Regions from separate parts of the Rossellomorea sp. NPDC071047 genome, predicted to be linked through region 2. Evidence: riboswitches for the same ligand, from Rfam matches in the RefSeq annotation. Region 2 holds a riboswitch; each other region holds the start of a gene.
What was found. Region 2 has a riboswitch for cyclic di-GMP ahead of ACQKFO_RS19435 (methyl-accepting chemotaxis protein). Riboswitches for the same ligand answer to the same signal wherever they lie in the genome.
Positions count from the first base shown of each region.

Region 1: another riboswitch for cyclic di-GMP. It lies ahead of ACQKFO_RS15385 (anti-repressor SinI family protein); the one in region 2 lies ahead of ACQKFO_RS19435 (methyl-accepting chemotaxis protein).
Region 3: another riboswitch for cyclic di-GMP. It lies ahead of ACQKFO_RS21985 (EAL domain-containing protein); the one in region 2 lies ahead of ACQKFO_RS19435 (methyl-accepting chemotaxis protein).

Region 1 covers NZ_JBNNJT010000004.1:233,020-241,104, reverse strand. The annotation lists gene ACQKFO_RS15430 (rod shape-determining protein) at 1-30, shown strand, start outside; gene ACQKFO_RS15425 (flagellar hook-basal body protein) at 96-926, shown strand; gene ACQKFO_RS15420 (flagellar hook-basal body protein) at 987-1,829, shown strand; gene ACQKFO_RS15415 (DNA-directed RNA polymerase subunit beta) at 1,845-2,123, shown strand; gene fabZ (3-hydroxyacyl-ACP dehydratase FabZ) at 2,508-2,939, shown strand; gene ACQKFO_RS15405 (hypothetical protein) at 3,141-3,437, shown strand; gene ACQKFO_RS15400 (class D sortase) at 3,589-4,197, opposite strand; gene ACQKFO_RS15395 (helix-turn-helix domain-containing protein) at 4,190-4,516, opposite strand; gene ACQKFO_RS15390 (hypothetical protein) at 4,747-5,448, shown strand; cyclic di-GMP riboswitch class I at 5,852-6,010, shown strand; gene ACQKFO_RS15385 (anti-repressor SinI family protein) at 6,044-6,181, shown strand; gene ACQKFO_RS15380 (helix-turn-helix domain-containing protein) at 6,215-6,535, opposite strand; gene ACQKFO_RS15375 (YwpF-like family protein) at 6,633-7,073, opposite strand; gene ACQKFO_RS15370 (single-stranded DNA-binding protein) at 7,341-7,721, shown strand; gene ACQKFO_RS15365 (hypothetical protein) at 7,746-7,919, shown strand.
Region 2 covers NZ_JBNNJT010000006.1:194,375-200,586, reverse strand. The annotation lists gene ileS (isoleucine--tRNA ligase) at 1-2,555, shown strand, start outside; gene ACQKFO_RS19450 (GIY-YIG nuclease family protein) at 2,667-3,017, opposite strand; gene ACQKFO_RS19445 (DUF2087 domain-containing protein) at 3,040-3,786, opposite strand; gene ACQKFO_RS19440 (GNAT family N-acetyltransferase) at 3,918-4,163, shown strand; cyclic di-GMP riboswitch class II at 4,266-4,350, shown strand; gene ACQKFO_RS19435 (methyl-accepting chemotaxis protein) at 4,465-5,295, shown strand; gene ACQKFO_RS19430 (DUF2294 domain-containing protein) at 5,658-6,026, opposite strand.
Region 3 covers NZ_JBNNJT010000009.1:15,363-23,447, forward strand. The annotation lists gene ACQKFO_RS21975 (P1 family peptidase) at 35-1,087, shown strand; gene ACQKFO_RS21980 (DNA-3-methyladenine glycosylase) at 1,190-1,774, shown strand; cyclic di-GMP riboswitch class II at 1,874-1,954, shown strand; gene ACQKFO_RS21985 (EAL domain-containing protein) at 2,012-2,722, shown strand; gene ACQKFO_RS21990 (ABC transporter permease subunit) at 2,863-4,842, shown strand; partial or broken gene ACQKFO_RS21995 (helix-hairpin-helix domain-containing protein) at 4,987-5,331, shown strand; gene ACQKFO_RS22000 (divergent polysaccharide deacetylase family protein) at 5,451-6,236, shown strand; gene ACQKFO_RS22005 ((S)-benzoin forming benzil reductase) at 6,362-7,117, shown strand; gene ACQKFO_RS22010 (Na+/H+ antiporter NhaC family protein) at 7,209-8,085, opposite strand, start outside.

The DNA of each region.
Region 1 (8,085 bases), on a different contig from region 2:
GATAAAATTTCCAGAAGAAGCATTATATAATTTTTTTATAAAAATATTGCACCAGTCATCCGATATAAAAACGGCAAAGTTATGAGGTGAAAAATATGTTTCGCGGATTTTATACAGTGGCATCAGGAATGCTTTCGCAGCAGCGCAAGACTGAAATGTTAACGAATAATATGTCGAATGCGAATACACCGGGTTTTAAAGCAGATCAGGCATCGATGCGGGCGTTTCCGGAAATGCTCATGGAGCGGATGGATTCCACGTCGATTCCGACAGAGAACAAATTATCCCTTCCATTCAATCAAAAAGTGGGAGCCCTCAATACGGGCGTGTATATGCAGGAAACAATCCCTTCCTTTTTACAGGGTGATCTTCAGGAGACTGGAAGAAGCCTGGACATTGCGCTACTGGATGTATCGATGCCGGCCAATGAAGAAGCGGGATCGGTGTTTCTGGCGGTTGAAGGTGCGGATGGAAATCCCCGCTATACACGAAATGGGAACCTGACTGTGAATGGAAACGGATTTCTCACGACGAACAGTGGTTTTTATATTCTGGATGAAAATGGCGAGCGTATTCAATTGGACAGTGACCGGTTCACTGTTGGGGAAAAAGGTCAGATTCTTGTCGATGAAAATATTGTGGCTACTTTGGGTGTCGGCTATTCAGAAGATCCGAACCGACTTGTGAAACAGGGAGACGGGCTTTTTGCAACGGAAGGAAATGTGCCTCTTCCTGATGCCTATGAAGAAGCCGATGTTTCTTTTACCACCAAGCAGGGATTCCTTGAAAGGTCCAATGTCGATGCATCCCGTACGATGACGGAGATGTTATCTGCGTACAGAGCCTTTGAAGCGAATCAGAAGGTCCTCCAGGCGTATGATCGAAGTATGGAAAAAGCAGCCAACGAAATCGGTCGTGTCAACTGATAGTTAAAGATTGTAAATGAATTTCGTCACTATATACCTTATAATAGGGGGGAACACGTCATGAATCGAACGATGATTACAGCAACCAACACATTAGGTCAATTGCAGAAACAGATGGACATGATTGGTCATAATCTGTCGAACGCAGATACAAATGGATACAAGCGCCGGGAAGCGACATTCTCAGAGTTACTTGTGCAGCAGGTGAACAATCAGCGGGTGGAAGAGTTTGAAACAGGCAGACTTACCCCTCTTGGAGTACGGGAGGGCAGTGGCGCGAAGCTTTCACAATCTCAACTGATCCTGAACCAGGGTTCCTTGAAATCAACGGGTCGCTCGCTGGATTTTGCTTTAACCAGTGGGGGTCAGTTCTTTAAAGTCCTTGCTCAAGATGACAATTCAAGTGCCGTGCGCTATACGAGAGACGGAGCATTCTTTGTCAGTCCAACCGGGAATGGGGAAGCGACGCTCGTGAACGGAAGCGGATTACCGGTCCTGGATGAGAACGATAATTATATTACATTTTCAGAAGATGCGTCTTCTTTCCAGTTAGGGGATAATGGGATCCTTACGGTTACGGGTGCAGGCGGCGTAGAAGAGAAATTCAACCTGGGGATTGTCACGGTTGAAAAGTCTCAATTTCTACAGCAGTTTGGCGGTAATCTGTTAGGGTTTGCAGAGAACCTGGACGAACTCGGGGTTACGGAAGATGAAGTCGTAACGAATGTCGTTGGAGGAGCACGCTCTGATATTTCAATGGTTCAGAATTCATTGGAGGCCTCGAACGTTGATATCAGCAAAGAAATGACGGACATGCTGAATGTCCAACGATCATATCAATTTCAAGCCCGCTCGATCTCCCTTGCAGATCAAATGATGGGCCTTGTAAATGGGATACGCTAAAAGGAGTTAAATGCTATGAGTGAAAAAGAGCTACTACAAGAAGAAAAAACGACAAGAGAATCAGTAAAAGCAGAAAAGAAAGCCAAGCATAAGGACGAATCCAAACCTGCGCGCTGGGTACGTGTCCGCATGCTGCCAATATGGCTCAGAATCCTTCTGTTCATCCTCCTTCTTGCAGGAAGTCTCGTACTGGGTGCCATCATCGGCTTCGCAGGCATCGGAGACGGCAAAGCAGCCGACGTCTTCAAAGCAGAAACCTGGCAGCATATCATTGACATCGTGATGAAAAAATAACTTCTTTTTACTTTTTGAGGGACGGACCTCGATATATTTAGCTTTTGGCAATGAATCCTGATATAGTAGGGTTTCGTTGCGGATGGAGCTTTGTATTCGAGGTCCGTCCCTCTTTTCGTAACAGAAAAATTTCCAGCCGGTTATCATCAAATATAACTAAAATCAAAGCAGGATTGCTCTCTTAGTAAAGGGACGATCCTTTTTTAATGGAATCTAGAGAGGGACGGACCTCGAGTTTGTTCTCTTTTGGATAACAAACCTTGATATACAAGGATTTGCAAAGCAAAGGGAGTTGTTTTCGAGGTCCGTCCCTCTCCTGTTGCTATTACCCGCCCAATTTCTGTACAATAAGGTGTACATACATATTGGTAGGAGGAATTTTGAATGCTTGATATTAATGGAATTAAAGAGATCATTCCCCATCGTTATCCGTTTTTGTTGGTGGATAGAATCCTTGAGGTGGAAGAAGGTAAGAAAGCGGTTGGGATTAAGAATGTGACGGCGAATGAGGAATTCTTCAATGGGCATTTCCCTGATTACCCTGTAATGCCTGGTGTATTAATTGTTGAAGCACTGGCTCAGGTCGGAGCCGTGGCGATGTTGAAAGTGGAGGATAACCGCGGACGATTGGCTTTCTTCACTGGTATTGATAAATGCCGTTTCAAGCGTCAAGTAAAGCCGGGGGACCAGCTGAAACTTGAAGTCGAAATGATCCGTTTTAAAGGGCCGATCGGTAAAGGAAAAGGCGTGGCGACGGTTGATGGAGAAGTCGCTTGTGAATTAGAAATGATGTTCGCTTTAGGAGACAAACAATAAAAATTGAGCAAACTGGGTTTGTTGTGATTCGTTCACTTCAAGCCCATTTTTTGGTTATACCTCTTCACATGCTCAAAATCAATTTCGCCTAAAAAATTTCACTCAATATGCAAGTAAATTCATTTTCAGGGAATGCTAACGAAAGACCAAAGTATCGGTCTTACATTAACTAACATACACGTTAGAAAGGAGTAATACATCATGAGCAAAAAATTATTATCCATTCTTGGTGGATCAGCACTTGCTGCCATGCTTCTTGTAGGATGTAACGCAAATCAGGAGCCACCTCCGGAAGATGAGGCACCAACAGAAGAAGAAGTGCCGGAAGATGATGGCATGAACGAAGATAACGGGGACATGGGTGAAGAAAACCTCCCTGAGACAGAGGACAAAAACGAGCAAGGCGACAAAGATGCAGCGAAGGATAATAACACACCTGAAGAAGACGCTGTAGAAGATGATAAGGATATGCAGGATCAGGATAAGAAGGACGAGTAGTCATTTCAACGTACAGAGGCAGCTTAGTGTTGTCTCTGTTTTAATTTTTGAATCATACTCCCACAAAAAAAGAGAAGATGTAATTCCTAATGGGTTTCTTTAAGGAGATTAGAAGACAAAATGATTGATCTTCACACCAAAGGTTAACTTTTTAGTGAATTCTTATAGCCTCAATAATATATCGTTCGGATGAAGCACCAATAAAGGTAAAAGGATAGCAAGTAGAAAGAGTCAGAATTTCCTTGGGACGGGTTGCCCGAATAACCGACGTGTCACTTTCATCTACAATATAAGTTTTAAAAATTTCATAGGAGAAGGTTCCCATGGGCATAACTATGGAAAGTATATCTCCGTGCTCGAGTTCACCAATATTTCTGAATACCGTATCCCTATGCCCGGCCAAAAATATTTGATCCTTCTGTTCCGGTAGTGACGTTGATGAATAATGACCTACCCCTTTCTTTAGTTCCTCCCCATCGGTTCCTTCAATGATTGCTACATCCCTTTCCAGTCTTGGAATATGTAAAACCCCAATGACATCCCCTTTTTCAAAGTGGTAATCAATTGAAGTTTGAGAGGATGTGATTGGTTCTGAACTCTTATGTACTGAAGAATTTTCCATAATACTTGCTTTTGCTTTCTCCAGAGCTTCATTTTCCGCTGCATCGTTACTTTTCATCTGAAGGAATGAATATATGACAAAAGAGAGCCCGCTAGATAAAATAAGTATCCCCAACATTAGAAAAACCTTTCTACTCATGATGTTTCCTCCTTTTATACTGAAAAAAAGAAAGAAATTCGTGGAATTCCTCTTTCGTTAAGCCCTGGTGAATGGCCTTCTCTAGTGGTTCAACCCATTCCTCATCTAAAAAAATTTTACTCTTATCAGATGAAAGAATATTTTCTAAAGAAGTATCTAAAGTAAGAGCGATTTTTTTGAGAACCTTAATGGAAGGATTCTTTTGAATTCCTCTTTCAATAGAACTTATATATGATTTAGAAACATTTGAATGATGAGCAAGCTCGTTTATCGTTAACCCTTTTAGTTCACGAAGATCTTTAATCTTATCACCTACCATATCGATAACTCCTTCACAATTCATTTAATTCATTATATAGAACAATTTTTATTTTATAAAGTACGAAATAAAGTGAATTCTAAAGGAATAAAGAGGAAAGTATCGATAACTACATTTTTTGAGGGGTATTTCAATATTTTTGAAGATTTTCATTTTACAAGTGAAATCTTATAATGAGTTAAGGTGTTCTTTAAAAAGAACAAATTTGTGGGTTCTGGGAGATGAAAAAAATGAATCAAAAAAGAATCGTCGTAATGTTATTAATCTTATTTTTTATCTCTGGAATAATGAATCATAAAACGTATGCAAATGAAGTAGATATCATATTAATACCTAACGAAAATTTCTTATTTAATATTTCGAACATGAAGCCGGGTGATTGGGCAGAGAGGGAATTGAAGATTAAAAATGGCGGGGAGAAAAATTTTAACTACTCCATTCGCGTCGATAATAAACAATCTGACAGGAAACTATTTAACGAATTGGAATTGAAGGTGTTTGAAGGAGATAAATCCAATTTAATCTATGATAATCAATTAAAGAATTTCAATGGGTTTAAGCCAAAGCAATTAAAAAAAGGTGCGACTGACAGTTTATTTTTCCGGGTTGAAATGCCATATGAATTAGGGAATGAATTTCAGCAAACATCAGCATATTTTGAAATCGTGATTGTAGCATCTGAAACTACAACGACTACGCCTCCAGAGGATTCTAATGATCCGGTAAAGCAACCAGACAGTAATGATAAGCCCACCCCGATAAACACGGGAACAAATGAAACCCAATCTTCGCCAATATCATCACAAGGCCCAAAACTACCTAACACTGCAACCAACCTTTACCTGCTATTAACGGTAGGTTTTATATTAACTACAACAGGATTAGCACTAATATATGTAAATAGACGTTTATCTAAGAATAAAGAAACATAACCTGAATGAAGAGGTGACCCCATGTACAAAAAAATATGTAGACGATGTACAAGACCATCTTATAGTAGCACTGAAACGGGAGAATGGGTTTGTCCTACCTGTAAATTTGACTTATCCGATCAGCCATTCTATGATTCTAGTAATTACCAAAATATTAATGATAAAGTCCTTCCTCTTAAAAGGAAGTTAGAGGCATATAAAAATAGCATGAATTCGTAGTTTTTCGACAAAGATCAACATGCTTTTACACGATTTATTAATCGCAACATAGTTATATTTTTGTAAATGTCAGATTATAGTCGAATGTGTAGGAAAAAAGTGTAAATTAAATTAACAGAATTGACAAAAAACAACAAATACCCTGAAAGTTTATTAGTATAATCGAATTAGTTCGAAGGGAAGAGTCAGATAAAGGCAAACTTATTGAAAAATAAGGACGCAAAGTCACAGATCTAAGGTGGGAAAGTAGGCATATCTTCATAAATATCATGAATATAATGAAAAGAAAATATTGATGAAGAAGGTGTGTTTATTTGATAACTATGATGGCTGGATTGCCTGGAATACATACATGTATTTTGGGAGGGTATTTATATTGACAAATCGTGAACTTGATCTTGAATGGATGGAACTAATTAAACAAGCCTTAGACGCCGGAATTTCTAAATCAGAAATCAGAGAATTTCTTCAAAACCATCCCCAGGAAGTGAAATCAGAGTATAAAGTGATTTAATTAAATAAAGTCTTGCGAATCCCTCGCAAGACTTTATTTATTGCCTAATTTCCACTTATTAAACTCAATGAACTCACGGAACTGCTCTTTTGTAATACCGGAATCCATAGCTTCTTCTGCAATCTTAAGCCACTCATGATCGATATTTTGATCATCTGGTAGATCGTGTAAAAGAGCATCCATCGGAATCCCTAAAGCAGCTGAAACTTTCTCAAGGAATTGAATAGAAGGGTTTTGTTGAAGGTTACGCTCTATTGAACTCAAATAAGACTTTGCAACACCGGCTTTATCAGCAAGCTCTGTCATGGACATGCGTTTTTCTTGTCTGTATTTCTTTACTCTTTCTCCAATCACAAGAGAACACCTACCTAAGAACTTCAATTAAGAAGTCACAATATTAAATACAATTATATCATAATGACTCATACGGATATTACATAATTTCGCACAATTAGACGCTCGGTTTTGCCGTTGCTGGAATCCTTGGCTTCGATACCATTTTCTCACGGAATTCCCGGATGAGTTCTTCCCCCGAATATCCTTTTTGCACTAAGTCATCAAGGAGTAATTCTGCATATTCATTCCGCTGTTTCTTCAATTTACCCTCAAACATAATACTGATATGCTCATCCATCTCTTTAATACAACGGATTGTAGTCATGAAAGCAGCAGGATCATTGGCTTTATGGGAAATCACGACCTGGATTTCCAAATCTTCCTTGCTTTGCTGAGCCTCTTGAAAGAACTCGATATATTCATTGGACAAATATGTTTCGACAAGCCACGTACTCTGTCCATCCTCTTTATTAATAATCAGACCGTCCACTATCTCAAAGTCATGCAGTTCATCGTTCTCCACTACTTGCAGTGAAATAACTTTAAAGGTTTTCATGAACGAACATCTCCCATTTAAAGGTTTTATAAAATTATATCATAGTAGGAATTGTTTCCCTAACAAATTCCCCGATGAAAAAAAAGGACGAAAGATGCAATTTTGTGATTTTGAACCTGATTTTGAGAGAAAAGTTGAAAATCTCCCTAGGCGAATTTCCGAAATTCAAGCCATTTTTGCCTCGAATTTCGGAAATTCACGATTTTACAGGATGAGACAGAAGATTGTAAGATGAAAGCAGCTTAAGAGAAAGGAGGAAAGAATTCATTGATCAACCAAGTGACCCTCGTTGGAAGGCTTACCAAGGATCCTGAAACAAGAAAAACATTGGAAGGGAAATCGATACTTAACGCTACGATAGCTGTGAATCGTAACTACAAGAATCAAAAAGGCCAAATTGATACAGACTTTGTGCTCTGCACCGTATGGAACCGGGCTGCAGACAATATGGAGAAATACTGCCGGAAGGGATCTGTCGTTGGAGTGACCGGTCGCATTCAAACCCGCTATTATGATAATGATCAGGGAAAACGGACGTATGTAACCGAAGTCGTCGCTGAAAATGTCCGGTTCATGGACAGCAGAAGGGAAACTGCGGCGGATGGCCCCGAGCCAAGCAAGAAAGAGCCAATCGAATTACCATTTTAATATTTTTTAAAGGGAGATGGAGTTGTGGCCACACTGCAAGATCTTGAACAAAAAATTGACAGAATGGAAAAATTAACAGAAGACCTCATCAAAAAAGTAGCAAGAGCGAACGTGGAAAATTTCTATTTATCTCAACGGGTGACAGCCCTAGAGCAAGGATACGAATACCCCAATCCAGTCTTGAAGACCTCGTCATAAGTAATAAAACCTCACCCAGAATTCTTTCCATACGAACAATCCAACCAATCTTATAAGCAGCTGTCTCAAAATCCAATGGTCATCGCAACACGCCTCAAACATACCTCATTAGAAATAAACAAGTGTAGCAGTGAATCAAGTAAGCAGTCGTTCCCCTTATTGTCTT
Region 2 (6,212 bases):
ATTGCCCGAGCTGCCAAACCTCCCTCAGTTCCCATGAGGTTGCTCAAGGATATAAGGATGTAAAGGATTTATCCGCGACGGCTAAATTTAAGGTGGAAGGAAAAGAGCATGAATACTTTCTGGGCTGGACGACAACACCTTGGACGCTTCCTGCCAATGTGGCCCTCGCCGTCCATGAAGACGTGGATTACGTGAAAGCCAAGCGGGGTGAAGAGACGTATATCCTGGCAAAGAATCTTGTGAACGATGTGTTGGGAGACGACTTCGAGTTGGTCAGTGAGCATAAGGGCCATGAATTTGTAGGGGTTTCGTATCAGCCGCCGTTCAACAATCTCAAGCTTGACCGCGGGCATGAAGTAATTTCGGCATCGTTTGTGACCGATGACAGCGGAACCGGGATTGTTCATCTCGCTCCCGCTCACGGTGAAGATGATTACCATGCAATCAAGGAAAGCGGCTTGGACTTTGTCAATATTGTCGATGAAAAAGGCTGTTATACCAACGAATTCGAGCCTCTTGCAGGAGAGTTCACTAAGGACAGCGATGTGAAGATCATCAAGATGCTCTCGGATAGCCATCTTCTCTTTTCCAAGGAGAAGTATCAACACAGCTATCCACACTGCTGGCGCTGTGACTCACCACTCCTCTATTATGCAATGGAAGGATGGTTCATCAAGACAACGGCCATCAAAGAGACCATCTTAAAGAACAATCAATCCGTCGAGTGGTATCCGGATCATATGAAAGAAGGAAGATTTGGGAAATTCCTTGAAAATATGGTGGATTGGAACCTGGGAAGGAACCGTTATTGGGGAACACCACTGAACGTTTGGGTTTGCGGGGAATGTGATCATCAGTATGTCCCGGGAAGCATTCAGGATCTAAAAGAACATGCGATAAGGGGTTGGAAGGACAATCTAGAACTTCATAAACCATATGTCGATGAAGTAATCGTGGAATGTCCGTCATGCACACATGAGATGAACAGGACGAAAGAAGTCATCGATGTCTGGTTTGACAGTGGTTCGATGCCGTTTGCACAATATCATTATCCATTTGAGAATGAAGAGCTATTCAAACAACAATTCCCGGCAGATGTGATTGCCGAAGGCGTGGACCAAACGAGGGGCTGGTTCTACAGCCTGTTGACGGTTTCCTCTCTCTTCACAGGGAAAGCCCCATATAAGCGTGTGTTATCACTCGGGCACATACTGGATGAAGACGGACGTAAAATGTCTAAAAGCAAAGGGAATGTCATCAATCCAATGGATCTCGTTGAAAAGTTTGGGGCAGATGCTCTCAGATGGGCGTTGCTTGCAGATAGTGCTCCTTGGAATAACAAACGCTTCTCAGAAAACGTCGTCAGCCAGGCAAAATCGAAACTGGTCGACACGCTGAATAACGTTCATTCCTTTTACACCCTGTATGCAGTGATCGATGGGTTCGACCCTGATCAACACGGGCATGGTAATCCATCTCTTCTCGATAAATGGGTGTTATCCCGATTGAATTCGGTCATTGAAAACGTAACGGACCATCTGGATCATTATGATTTTACCGCTGGGGCAAGGGAACTATCCATCCTGGTGGATCAAGTCAGCAATTGGTATATCCGCAGATCACGTGAACGCTTCTGGAGCGAAGGGCTGAATGAAGATAAACTGGCTGCTTACCATACTTTAAATAAGGTATTAGTAAATGTTAGCCGGTTGCTGGCTCCATTTACACCGTTTATCGCAGAAGATATCCACATGAACTTAACCAATGTGAGCGTCCATCTGTCCGATTTCCCTAAAGTAAATCAAGAAGACATCAATCCAGCATTGGAAACGGAAATGGATCGCGTCTTACAAGTAGTCGAACTTGCCCGATCTGCCCGTAATATGACGAATATCAAAACAAAGCAGCCTCTATCCAGGCTTACGGTAGTGGGAGCGAAGGATGATACGGAATTACTTAGGAAGTATGAATACATCATTCAAGATGAAATCAATGTAAAGAATGTACAATTGCAGGACCAAGCAGGTGATTCCGTGCAATATGAATTAAAGCTGAACTTCCCGACTGCCGGCCCGAAACTCGGTAAGCTCGTGGGCCTTGTGCAGAAACATTTACAATCGTTAGATCATGAAGAAGCAAGCAGGGTTGTAGAACAAGGGTATCTTGAGTTTGAGTCTCCAACCGGGGAAAAGGTTTCGGTCGAGAAAGATGATCTCATCGTTCATCAAAAAACACATAAAGGGTTGGAAATGGCTTCAAACACAACCTTCAGTGTTTTCCTGGATACAACCATTACAGAGGATCTGCGGAAAGAAGGGAAAGCCCGGGAGCTCATCCGCGCCGTCCAGCAATACAGAAAAGAATTGAATCTTGCTGTGGAAGAGCGTGTGAATCTTGTCCTGGATGTTGATAAATCAATGAAAGATGTTGTGGAGCAATTCGAAGATTTACTGCAAAGTAGCCTCTTAATTAAGAGCGTGGTGTTTGAGAAAAGAGGAAGTATGAAGACAGTCGAGATTGATGGTGACAGCATAGGGATATTTGTAGGAGTGTAATTCACATAACCGTTTTAGGGCTTATCCGAATTTGGGTAAGCCCATATTTTGACTTGAGATGTGAATGCTCAGAGAAAAAAAGTCTGAGGTATTGTATGGTGATCACCTTACCTACTTCTGATTATACCCTCGTTCTCCATATGGCTGCAGTTTCTCCAACCACTTTTCCTCCAACTCCTCCAGGGCTTCTTTTTCAGTCACAAATGGATCATCATTCTTTTTCAGTTTTTCCAATAGCTCGAATGTAAAAGCGTCTTTCCCGTACTGGATCCATTCGGTTTGTAACCCTTTGCTGGTGGTGAATCCATTGTTTTCAAGCATGAACTTGATCCCGTTCAGGGTCTTCAAGTTTTTCGTGCTTCCGATATAGATTTTATTGTTTTGCTGATTTAAGATTTGAAAGACACCTGCTTCAACCGGTGTTTCTTTATACTGTTGTTTTAACTCTCTTTTACGATCCATGATTAGACCTCCTGTTAGTTCTTTACTTCTTTAACCAGTACTTGCTTCCGTCGGATTTACGGTCTATAAACCCATATTCAATGAGATATCTTCTGATAAGTACATAATCGTCATAAATGTCTTTTAATACATGATTTAATTCTTTTTCATCGTACATATCGTCTTTCTTCAACTGTTTCGAAATCTCACGAAGAATGACCAGCCTTTGCTTTTCCTTTGGGGGAAATTTCGTCAATGCCCCGTCAGAGAAGTACTTCTTAACGATTTGATCCTGTTCGGTCTGTGTAATATTGTACCGTTCGTCCACCATGGTGGCTGTCTTATGAACAGGGACAAACGTCGGGGCATTTTCGTCTTTTTCTTTCAGCAATTCCATCATGGTCAGGAAGGTCTTGGCCTGACGCTCCTTTTCTTTTAAAGCAAACCGGTGATGCCGGATAGTGGACGCACTTCCGATATCCAATTCTTCCTTGATTTCTTTGTCATTTTTTCCTTGATAAAAGAGGGTCAATAAACGTTTTTGGTGATCGGTAAGACCCGTGAGTTTTTTATCCATTCCAATTAAATAATCGAATACGGATAGGTGGGTACGTTCAATATGAACACCCATATATTTTTCAGCGAGGTAAAATTTATCTTCGTAAGGATAGACCATGCCTTTTTCAATGACCTCTCCGCACATAAGACAAATAAGGGAATCTTCTTCTTCTATAAAACCTCTTTTCATTTCTTCCAAAGAGGCACTCCAAAACGAGTTGGAAAGCTCCATTCCTTAACACGTCCTATTCTTTTATCTTCAATGAAGTTATTATATAAACGAAATTTAAATGTGTTTGTTATTTTATAAACATAATATAAAAACGTTTGTTATTTGTCAAATAGAATGTTAATGACCAACCAATCGGGTATATCATTCAAATGGGTGTGATTCCGGAGTGGCGGGGAAAAGGGATCGCTGCTGTATTGAGTTGCAAATGCTTAGAAGACCTCCGACAAGATGGAATGAAATCCGCCACTCTCCACGTGAATCAAAACAATCCGGGAGCCATAAAACTTTATGAACGGTTAGGATTCAAGACTGTCCGGAAAAGAGGCAAGTTTGGCGCAAACCGGGGACGGTTCTTACACTACTTTTCGGGAATATGATAGAGACGGAACGGTCCCCACTGCATCCATAATTACCATCAATCTATTTCTTCACTTATTTGTAGTCTAAATATATTTTTGAATGTGTCGATATATATAATATATTAATTTAGATGCGATGAATGGTTATCTGTATGTGGGCGCTTGGATAATCGGGGAGCAACTAGCGCAACCGGCTAATTGAACTTTACTGTTTGATTAGCTTTTTTTATTATAGAACGTTACTTTCTATGCCCAGAAACCTAAAGATGAATGAATAATGGAGTACATAAGCAAATGTTCTAAAGAAGGGGATACGTATATGAGCCAATTAACTAGTAAGGCAAGCACCCAAGTTTTAGATATAAAGGATGTTCTATTAGCTCTTGAAACAAATTTGGCTATGATAGAGTTCTCCTTAGACAGAAAGGTAATTTGGGTAAATGATAACTTCGCTGATGCAATGAATTACCGGGTACATGAAATGCAGGGGATGGATCACAAACAGTTCTGCACGATGGAATATAGCCAAAGCAAAGAATATACAGAGTTGTGGGACAACCTCCGGAAAGGGAAAAAATCTCAAGAAAAAATTGAAAGAGTTGATAAACAGGGGAACAAACTTTGGCTGGAAGCAACATATATTCCTATTTTAGATGGAAATGGGTCTGTACAAGGAGTCCTGAAGATTGCCACAGATATTACAAAAAGGGAAAATACAACGATAGAGATCATTTCCAAATTAAAGAGCATGCCGAATAATCTAGTAAACTCAGTCATGGCCAATTCCAATGAAAAAGTAGAAGCATTAGAGTCTTTAAGGGAACAAATTAAATTAATTGATGAAACGTCAAAATCGATAAAAAATATATCTTCTCAAACCAACTTGCTTTCTTTAAATGCGGCGATTGAAGCAGCCAGAGCGGGCGAACACGGAAGGGGATTCAATGTAGTAGCCCAGGAAGTTAGGAAGCTCTCTGTGAGTGCTGATAATGCCATTAAAGAGGTTAATGCTAACATTGAAAATATTACAAATGAACTAATAAAGGTTAATCAAATTTCAGAAGACTTACAAAGAATTGTGACAGAATCTAAAAATGAAATTGATCAAACCATTAACAAGTTAGAAAACCTTACTACAAATAAAGAGTAAGTGTAGGTAGTGGGTTCTGGGTTACTTATTTGAGAATATAAAGAGTCTGTTCCGAACAACTATGGTTAAATAGGCTCTTTAAATGTAACCCGGGGACGGTCGTAAGGGAAAGGTTAAGACGGAACCGTCTCCACTCTGTCTTGGAGTCAATGGAAGAAGTCCTGGAATGTAATGGTTTGACGGAGGAATATGTGAAGGTAGCCTGCAAGGATCGCAAGGGACGGGAACTCCCCACAGGTGTCAGGATAACAATCTTAAATGCCCTGAATCTTTGAGTATGCGACTCGATAGATTCAGGGCTTCTTAGATTAATAAAAGGATAGGAGACTTTCGAATTTACTAATAAATATACATTGAGTTGTTTAATTTTCTAACTGCTTTTCAAGATTCTTATCGAGTACGAATACCTCCATACGCTCTCCCATTTTCGTACTGATGTCGCTATGGCTCGAAAGGACTTTGCATTTTGTATGCTGTTCTACTATCTCTTCGATGTTTTGGCTGTACATTTCCCTCAACACCTGACGCATTTGTTTCACGAGGACTCTACCTTTATCGTGTTCGACAAGGTGTTTTTCTTCAACCGTTAACACGCCCTTGAACCTTGCAATAACCATGTCCTCTAAGATGTATGTCCGGGTTTCCTGTGGACCGCGGCCGATCAGTTCTCTTTGCATTTTTATGAAGGCTTCGCTTAATTCAGCCTCTAATCGTCGTTTAGAGATTTTCACGTTTTCTCCCCCTTGCCACTATCAGATCAATTTCAAGGATTATCTTACTCAGACGTGTTAAAAGTTGTCAATCATTAATTTTGCGTTGAATAAAACAGCCGAAATAATTCGAATCAGTTAGATATTTAGAGCATTTGATTATTTTCGTTAGAAAAATAAACCTATTTGACTAGATTTAGAGATTTT
Region 3 (8,085 bases), on a different contig from region 2:
AGTATTGATAAGAGAAAAAGGGGGTTTTCCATCAATGGAAAGAAAGAGATTACGGGAAATGGGAGGCAGTATCGGTTCTTATTCAAGTGGGAAGTATAACAGCATTACCGATATTGAGGGAGTGAAGGTCGGACATAAAACCCTTCACTATGAGCATGAAGGTACCGTGGTACGAACAGGAGTAACGGCGATTTTACCTCATGGGGGCAATCTGTATCGTGATAAAGTATGGGCGGGTTGCCATGTAATCAATGGCTTTGGAAAAACAGTCGGGACGATTCAAATGGAGGAACTTGGTGTCCTTGAAAGTCCGATTCTCTTGACGAATACTCTTTCCGTTGGGGATGTGTTAAAAGGGACGGTTCAATATATGCTGGATGAAACACCTGAAATTGGCGACACAACTGGCACAGTAAATGTAGTTGTAGGAGAATGCAATGATGGGTTTCTTAATGATATCCGCGGCCTGCATGTAAAGGCTGGGGATGCCAGGGAAGCCATTCTTCACGCACATTCGGGACCCGTCGATGAAGGGTGCATAGGAGCGGGAACGGGAATGCTTTGCTTAGGGTATAAAGGTGGTATAGGAACGAGTTCCAGGGAGTATGCCTTTGGTGATGAGAAGTATACGGTGGGAGCCCTCGTATTAACGAATTTCGGTCAGAAGAGAGATCTAAGGCTTCCCATTCCTAACATAGGGGAGGATCAAAATACGCCAGATGGATCAATCATGATCATCCTGGCGACGGATGCACCTCTAAATGAAAGGCAGCTTAAACGATTGGCGAAGCGTGCTTCATTCGGCCTTTCAAGAACTGGTTCGTATGCAGCCCATGGGAGTGGTGATGTTGTTCTTGCGTTTTCTACTGCACATCGCATTCCACATCAGCCTTCGAGTGATAACACGATTCCTTACAGTTTCATTAAAGAAGACGGACCGATCATCTCTACATTATTTGAAATGACAGTCGATTGCGTAGAAGAAGCCATATGGAACTCTCTCTGTAAAGCGGAAACCACAACGGGCAGGAATGGAAGGAAAGTGGAAGCGATACCTTTAGATTTGCTTTATGGACTGATGAAATAAGACATAAACCTTTTTTCTTATTAGAATATTATTTAAGCATCAAACTTATGGGGTATACCATACATATGCGTACGAATTATTTGGTTGAAGGAAGTGACAGTCATGAATGATACCCCTATGCCTCTTTCGTTTTACCAACAGCCCACTTTGGAACTTGCTAAGTCGTTGTTGGGATGTTTGTTAGTGAAAGAGACGGAGGAGGGAACAGCTTCAGGTTATATAGTGGAAACGGAAGCGTATTTAGGGCCAAAAGATCGAGCGGCTCACAGCTATGGAAATAGACGGACGAAGCGGACGGAAGTCATGTTTCATGAAGCCGGCAGGATCTATACATATGTTATGCATACTCACTGCCTGGTCAATGTAGTGAGCGGGGAAAAAGAAAAACCCGAAGCGATTCTCATTAGAGCGGTCGAACCCCTTGACGGCTTGGAGCTAATGGAAAGAAGAAGGTCGGGTCATGTGAAAAAAAATTGGACAAATGGTCCGGGAAAGCTGACAAAAGCATTAGGCATAACCATGGAGGATTACGGGGGCAGCTTCCTGGAACCCCCTCTCATCATCTCAAAGGGATACCGGCCTGAAGACATCGTGGAGGGAAAACGAATCGGGATTGATAATACTGGTGAAGCCAGGGATTATCCGTGGAGGTTCTGGGTAAAGGGGAATTCTTATGTATCAAGATAATTATTTTTGAGAATTTTCTAATAATCAATTAAAAAATAAACCATAAGTACTATGTTTGTGGTATATTTTTCTTGTGAGATAAAAATCATATACTGACAATTCGAATGGGAGCTTTGAACCTAAATGATAGATGGGCGCTTACATTTAGGGGAGCTAGTAGCGCAACCGGCCACATACGAACGTAGGAATACGTTTTTGTGTGGTTTTTTTATAAACTATAGAGAGTATAGGGGTCCTATGAATATCTTTACTATTTTTCAAAACGACTATATTTATCATGATTTTCAGCCCTTATATGAAATGGGCGAGCATCAAACCCTCTATGCATATGAGGGCCTGTTACGAAACAAGTATAACGAAAATCCCGAAAGTGTTTTTCAGTCTGCGATGAAAGCGAATATCTTGTATAAGCTTGATACGTTATCCATTTCAAAAGCTCTTGAAAGCTTTTCAAAGAATGGACTGAAAAACTGTAAGTTATTTCTTAATATTTATATCACGACGATTCTTCACCCAAGCTTTCATACCTATTTTTATGATCTCATGAAGAAACACCCTGATATAAAGGGGCGGCTTGTGCTGGAGATTAATGAATCGAGTGCTGAAGAGCTGTGGCAGAACCCACTATTAAAAGAGTCTCTCAAAGAACTTAAGCAATATGGTGTTTGGTATGCGATTGATGATTTTGGTCAAGGGACTTCCTCCATCAAGAAATCCATTGAATATGAACCTGAAATCATTAAGCTGGATCGCTATTTTGCTTTGAATCTGGCTCAAGACGATAAGAAAAAACGATTCCTTTCCTTTTTTAATCAATTCTATGGTAAGGATACGCTAATTGTGTTAGAAGGCATTGAAACCAAACAGGATATGCAAGTGGCAAAGGATATTGGGATTACAATCGGGCAAGGCTATTATCTGGGAAGGCCGAGTCGATTATTAGCTTAAATGAGAAGGGTGACTCTGAAATGTAGGAGTCACCTTTTTTCGTGGACATCTGCTGCGAGATTGTCCGAATTAAAATAAAATTGAAAATATTTAACATTTCCATTAAACTGAGGAAAAAGAGAAAAAAAGGGGATCAGGGTATGAGGCTTCTCACATTTCCGCTGAAATTTATGTTCTATTATATTCTCGGATTAATCGGTATTTTAGCCGTGAGTATTGCTCCTGAAGTATTTAAGGAGAAGGGTCTGTATAATTTTGTCGGGTTCTTGGAAGAGTTTTTTAAGTTTGTTTTTGTATTTATGGACGGGGAAAATTGGAGCTATTCCTATAAAGGGATAACCGTCGATTTTCTGGACATGCTTTGGGGACCTTATCTGTATTCTTTACAGATTATCGCTGGAGCATTGGGCTTAGGCCTGGGAATAGCCTTCATCCTTACCATTTTCACAGTGTTTTTGCCCCAATGGGTTACGTCTTCTCTAAAGAAAGTATTAAACCTCTTTGAGACGGTGCCTGACTTAATGTTTGCGTTTATGCTTCAGCTTCTCATTGTCTATGTAATTAAATATTTTGGCGTGGAACTGATGAATTTCACGGAGTATGGGGAAGAAAAGATCTTTCTTGCACCAATCATCACATTATCGATCATTCCCATGATCTCTTTCTTTCGAATTCTTCTTTTTATTACAGAAGAAGAAATGCTTAAACCACATATTGAATTTGCCCAAAGTAAAGGAATGTCGAAAGGCAGAATTCTCTTTGCTCACGTATTGAAAAATATTTCTCCCAGTCTGTTTTATCATGGAAAGCTGATCATATGGGGGATGCTTTCTAGCTTATTCATCATTGAAACGATTTTCAATATGAGAGGAATCACGTATTATATCGTCCAGGACTTCAGACCAATGGTCATAGCCATCTCACTGATTATGATATACACGCCTTTTTTTGTCGTGTATCAAGGTGTATATCTATGGATCAATCGGGAGGGAAGCGTCGATCATACCAAATATAAAAAGGATAAAATAAAGTGGAGAGAATGGAAGATATGGAGCTGGCTTTCTACTATTAGACGGCTTTGGTGGCAGCATATGCATAATGGGAAGTTTGCTATCGGGTTTAGTGTCATCTTTCTCTTGATTGCTCTCAGTTTCCTTTATCCAATACTGAAAGATGAGCCGATTAAACAAATTCAGTTTATGAAGAACGATGAGGGACGAATTATCAGTGCCCCTCCACATAAGCCATTCGGAGAGATGATCCTGGGCTCGGATTTCTTCGGGTATAGCATCCTCGACCAACTGATTGTCGGGGCAAAGTATACCCTCCTCTTTGCACTGGTTGTCGCGTCTCTAAGGGTGATAGGTGGATTCTATCTTGGAGTAGCCTATCATTTTCATCTGAAAGAAAATAGGAAGAATTGGCTTGATCGGATGGTGGATTCCATTCATTTCCTGCCTTTGAGTCTTATTGCGTATCTTCTATTAAGACCTGTTCTTTGGGGATTGCCCGTTTTAGGATGGGATCACTCCATCTTTGAAAGACTCGTTTTTGAAGCTGTCGTCTTGACGATTCTTGTGCTGCCGTTAACGACGGTGTTAATAGGGAATGAACTGAAGTTATTAGGAAAACAGGATTTTGTTCTGTCGGCGAAGCTCTTAGGGGGAAGTAATCGACATTTGCTGTGGACGCATCTATTCCCTCATTTGGCACCTAGATTATTTATTATATGGGGACAGCAGTTTATCCAAACGCTTCTCATTCTAGTGCATCTGGGATTATTTCATCTGTTCTTGGGGGGAACGATCATCACAGGAGGACTGGTACCCGATCCTCCGAAATCAGGAACATTTGAATGGTCAGGTCTGATCAGTTCCACCAAAGATTCCCTGATGACCGGAAAGTACTGGATTGTCATTGCTCCGTTAGCGGCATTTATGATTGCCATCATCGCCATGCAGTTGATTGTGCAAGGTGTGAAGGAAATCCAGCAAACAAAGGTAGGGGTACTGGTGAACAACACTCCAATTAAGAATAAACATAAGCTGGTCAAGAAGAAAACCTACCGTCCAGTGACGGAAGACTTTCATTTGGTTCGACAACAATCCTTTAAGGGTTAAAGGGGGAGATTGAGAGTGAGTAGAAAGAGTCCTAAATTGCCACTAACCGACGAGGAAAGATCGGCACTTCGTAAAGAGAAGATCAGACTGGGAGACATCTTCGAACTGTCTCCCGATGTGTTAAGTGAAAAACTAAACATCTCTATGACTAGAGCCCGGTACTTAGTCGGCATGTCCATTTTCCAACGAATTCCGTCGATCGGACCGAATATGGCGCATAATGTTGTTGAAGACCTTGGTTTTCATACCTACGAAGACATTAAGGATGAAAAAGGGGAAGATCTCATTATAGACCTAGAAAAGAAGTAAGGCGTCTGGATGGACCCATGCGTGGAAGACTCCCTCAGGTGCGTCGTTCACCACGCAAACAACCCGGCATCCACCAAAAACTGGTGGGACTTCACAACCCAAAGAAAAAACTACCGCCAAACCAACGGCTACCCCAGCGACCGCCCCACCAAAGGCTGGGATGAGGGACGGACCTCATAAACCAAAAGGCAGGAAGAGAGAATCAGCTTCCTGCCTTTATTTACACTCTCCCCAGGGACGGACCTCTTTCGTATATCCTCCTCAAAATGGACATGATAAAGAAAAAGGAGTGATGAGAGATGAGAATCGTGTTCATCTGGTTACTAATGACTTTCTCTTTTCATGCATCCGTTTCAGCCCGAAACATCCTGCCCCTTCCAGCCCATCATAATGAACTCGCGATCGTTATTGATGATTTAGGAAACGATATGAAGGGAACGGAAGAGATTCTGAACTTACCCGTCACCTTGACCATTGCCGTTATGCCATTTCTTCCGACAACAAGGGAAGATGCAGAAAAGGCACACGGCCGTGGGCATGAGGTCATCGTCCATCTACCCATGGAACCGATGTCCGGGAAAGCAAGTTGGCTAGGCCCGGGAGCGATTACCACTTCGCTTTCAAATGAGGAAATTCGGAATAGAGTAGAAAAGGCGATCGAAGAGGTCCCCTATGCAGTAGGCGTCAATCACCATATGGGCTCAAGGGCCACTGCCAATGAGAGGGTCATGAGGACCGTATTAGAGGTATGCAAGGAGAAGGGACTATTTTATTTGGATAGTAAAACAACGGGAAAGAGTGTCATTCCGAAGCTTGCAAGAGAATTGGACGTTCCCTATCTTGAGAACGAATTATTCTTTGATGATGTCTATTCCATCCAGCATATAGGAAAGCAAGCCAAGCTTCTTTCTAAAGAATTAGACAGTGGCACTTCCACCATTGCCATTGGTCATGTCGGGGTCACAGGAATCAAGATTGCCACCATGCTTGAAGAGTTTCTTCCTCTTTATGAGAAAAAAGCATCCATTGTACCACTGTCAGATTTAATACCTGAATATCATTTGATTGATGAGAGCATGCCTTGATGGCGTGCTCTTTCCCTTAATTTGGAAACCGCTACTTTGTAAATCTTCTGTTAAACCAATGCTTATTTTTTTGTTAAAAGAAGACTCTCCCTTATAATCAGAAGGTAAGAAGGAGATGAGTCGATATGGATTATGCAATTGTGACGGGAGCAACAAGAGGCTTGGGCGAGTCGATCGCCAAGCTATTTATCAAAAGAGGCATAGGTTTGATCAATGTTTCCAGATCGGATAATGAAAGACTGCAAAAACTTGCCGGGGAAAAGGATGTATCGTATGAATTCTTTCCATGCGATCTTGCACAATCAGGAGAAACAGAAGCGGTCTTCCGGGAAGTGGGAGCAAAAGTATTTGGTTATCAACCGGACAGAGTCTATGTTGTCCAAAATGCCGGTGTGGTGACACCAATCAATCCGTCTGGTGAAGTAGAAACTCAAGCCCTTGAAACGAGTGTGCATGTGAATTTACTATCTCCAATGATCTCCACCAATGAGATGCTAAAAGCAGCCAGGGGTTCCGAATCGAAGATGATCATGATCAATATCAGCTCAGGAGCAGGAAGTCGTCCTGTTCACGGATGGAGTACGTACTGCGCAACCAAAGCCGGCGTGAACATGCTGACGGAAACCGTAAGCCTGGAGCTTTCTAAAAAGCATAGCCGCCATCAAGTGATTGCCTTCAGCCCGGGTGTCATGGATACGGATATGCAGGGAGAAATCCGTTCCTCCTCTAAAGAAGCCTTTGCCGATGTAGAATCCTTTCAGCGCTACAAAGAGGAAGGGATGCTTCGTGAAACGGATACGGTCGCTAATGCACTGGTTAAACTCGTAACAGAAAGCGAAATCGAAAGTGGTAAGCTTTATCATGTAAATGATTTGTTATAAAAAGTGAGCAGATTACCGGAAACGGAATCTGCTTTTTCTTAGCTCAAAAAAAAGACAAACCCCAAAGGATTTGTCTCTCTACTATCATTTACTAAGATCGAACCGAGTTTGCTTCCGGTGCTGATTTACGTGTGAATTTCGGTAGTGCGAATCGAATGGCAATCAAACCGCAAACAGCAATCAAGATAGGGTAGAAGGCATATGGGATAATGCTGACCGGTGAAATGCCCGCGACTTCAGCCACTAACAGGGCCTGTGCTCCGTAAGGGATCAGCCCTTGAATCGAACAAGAGAAAATATCAAGGATACTGGCTGATTTACGGGCATCGACTCCATAGTTTTCACTAATCGATTTGGCAAGTGGACCGGCAATAATGATTGAAATCGTGTTGTTTGCTGTGCAAAGGTTAGTAGAACTCACTAATCCTGCAGTAGCAAGCTGTGCTCCCTGAGGAGACTTGATTTTGCGTGTAGCATGATATAGTAAAGCCTGAATACCGCCGTTATAACGGATGAGTTCGACAACTCCGCCAATCAGTACGGATAGAATCACGATCTCTGCCATCCCTGTCATTCCATCGGCCACACTGCCGAAATAACTGGCTGGAGTAAAGCTTCCATCTATGAATCCAATGATTCCAGCTAAAACAATTCCGCCTAACAAAACGACAAATACATTTAAACCTGCAAGAGCACCGATGATAACTCCAAGGTAAGGGAGAATTTTAATCCAATTAAAGCTTTCCACTCCGACAGTTGATTGATTCCCCATAGTAAGAACAAGGAGAATCACCATTGTCACGATTGCAGCAGGTAATACAATGAAGAAGTTCACTTTAAATTTATCTTTCATTTCCGTTTTCTGAGTACGAACAGCTGCAATGGTCGTATCTGAAATGAATGATAAGTTATCTCCGAACATCGCTCCTCCAATAACTGTCGCCATCGCAAGGGGCATGGAAATATCT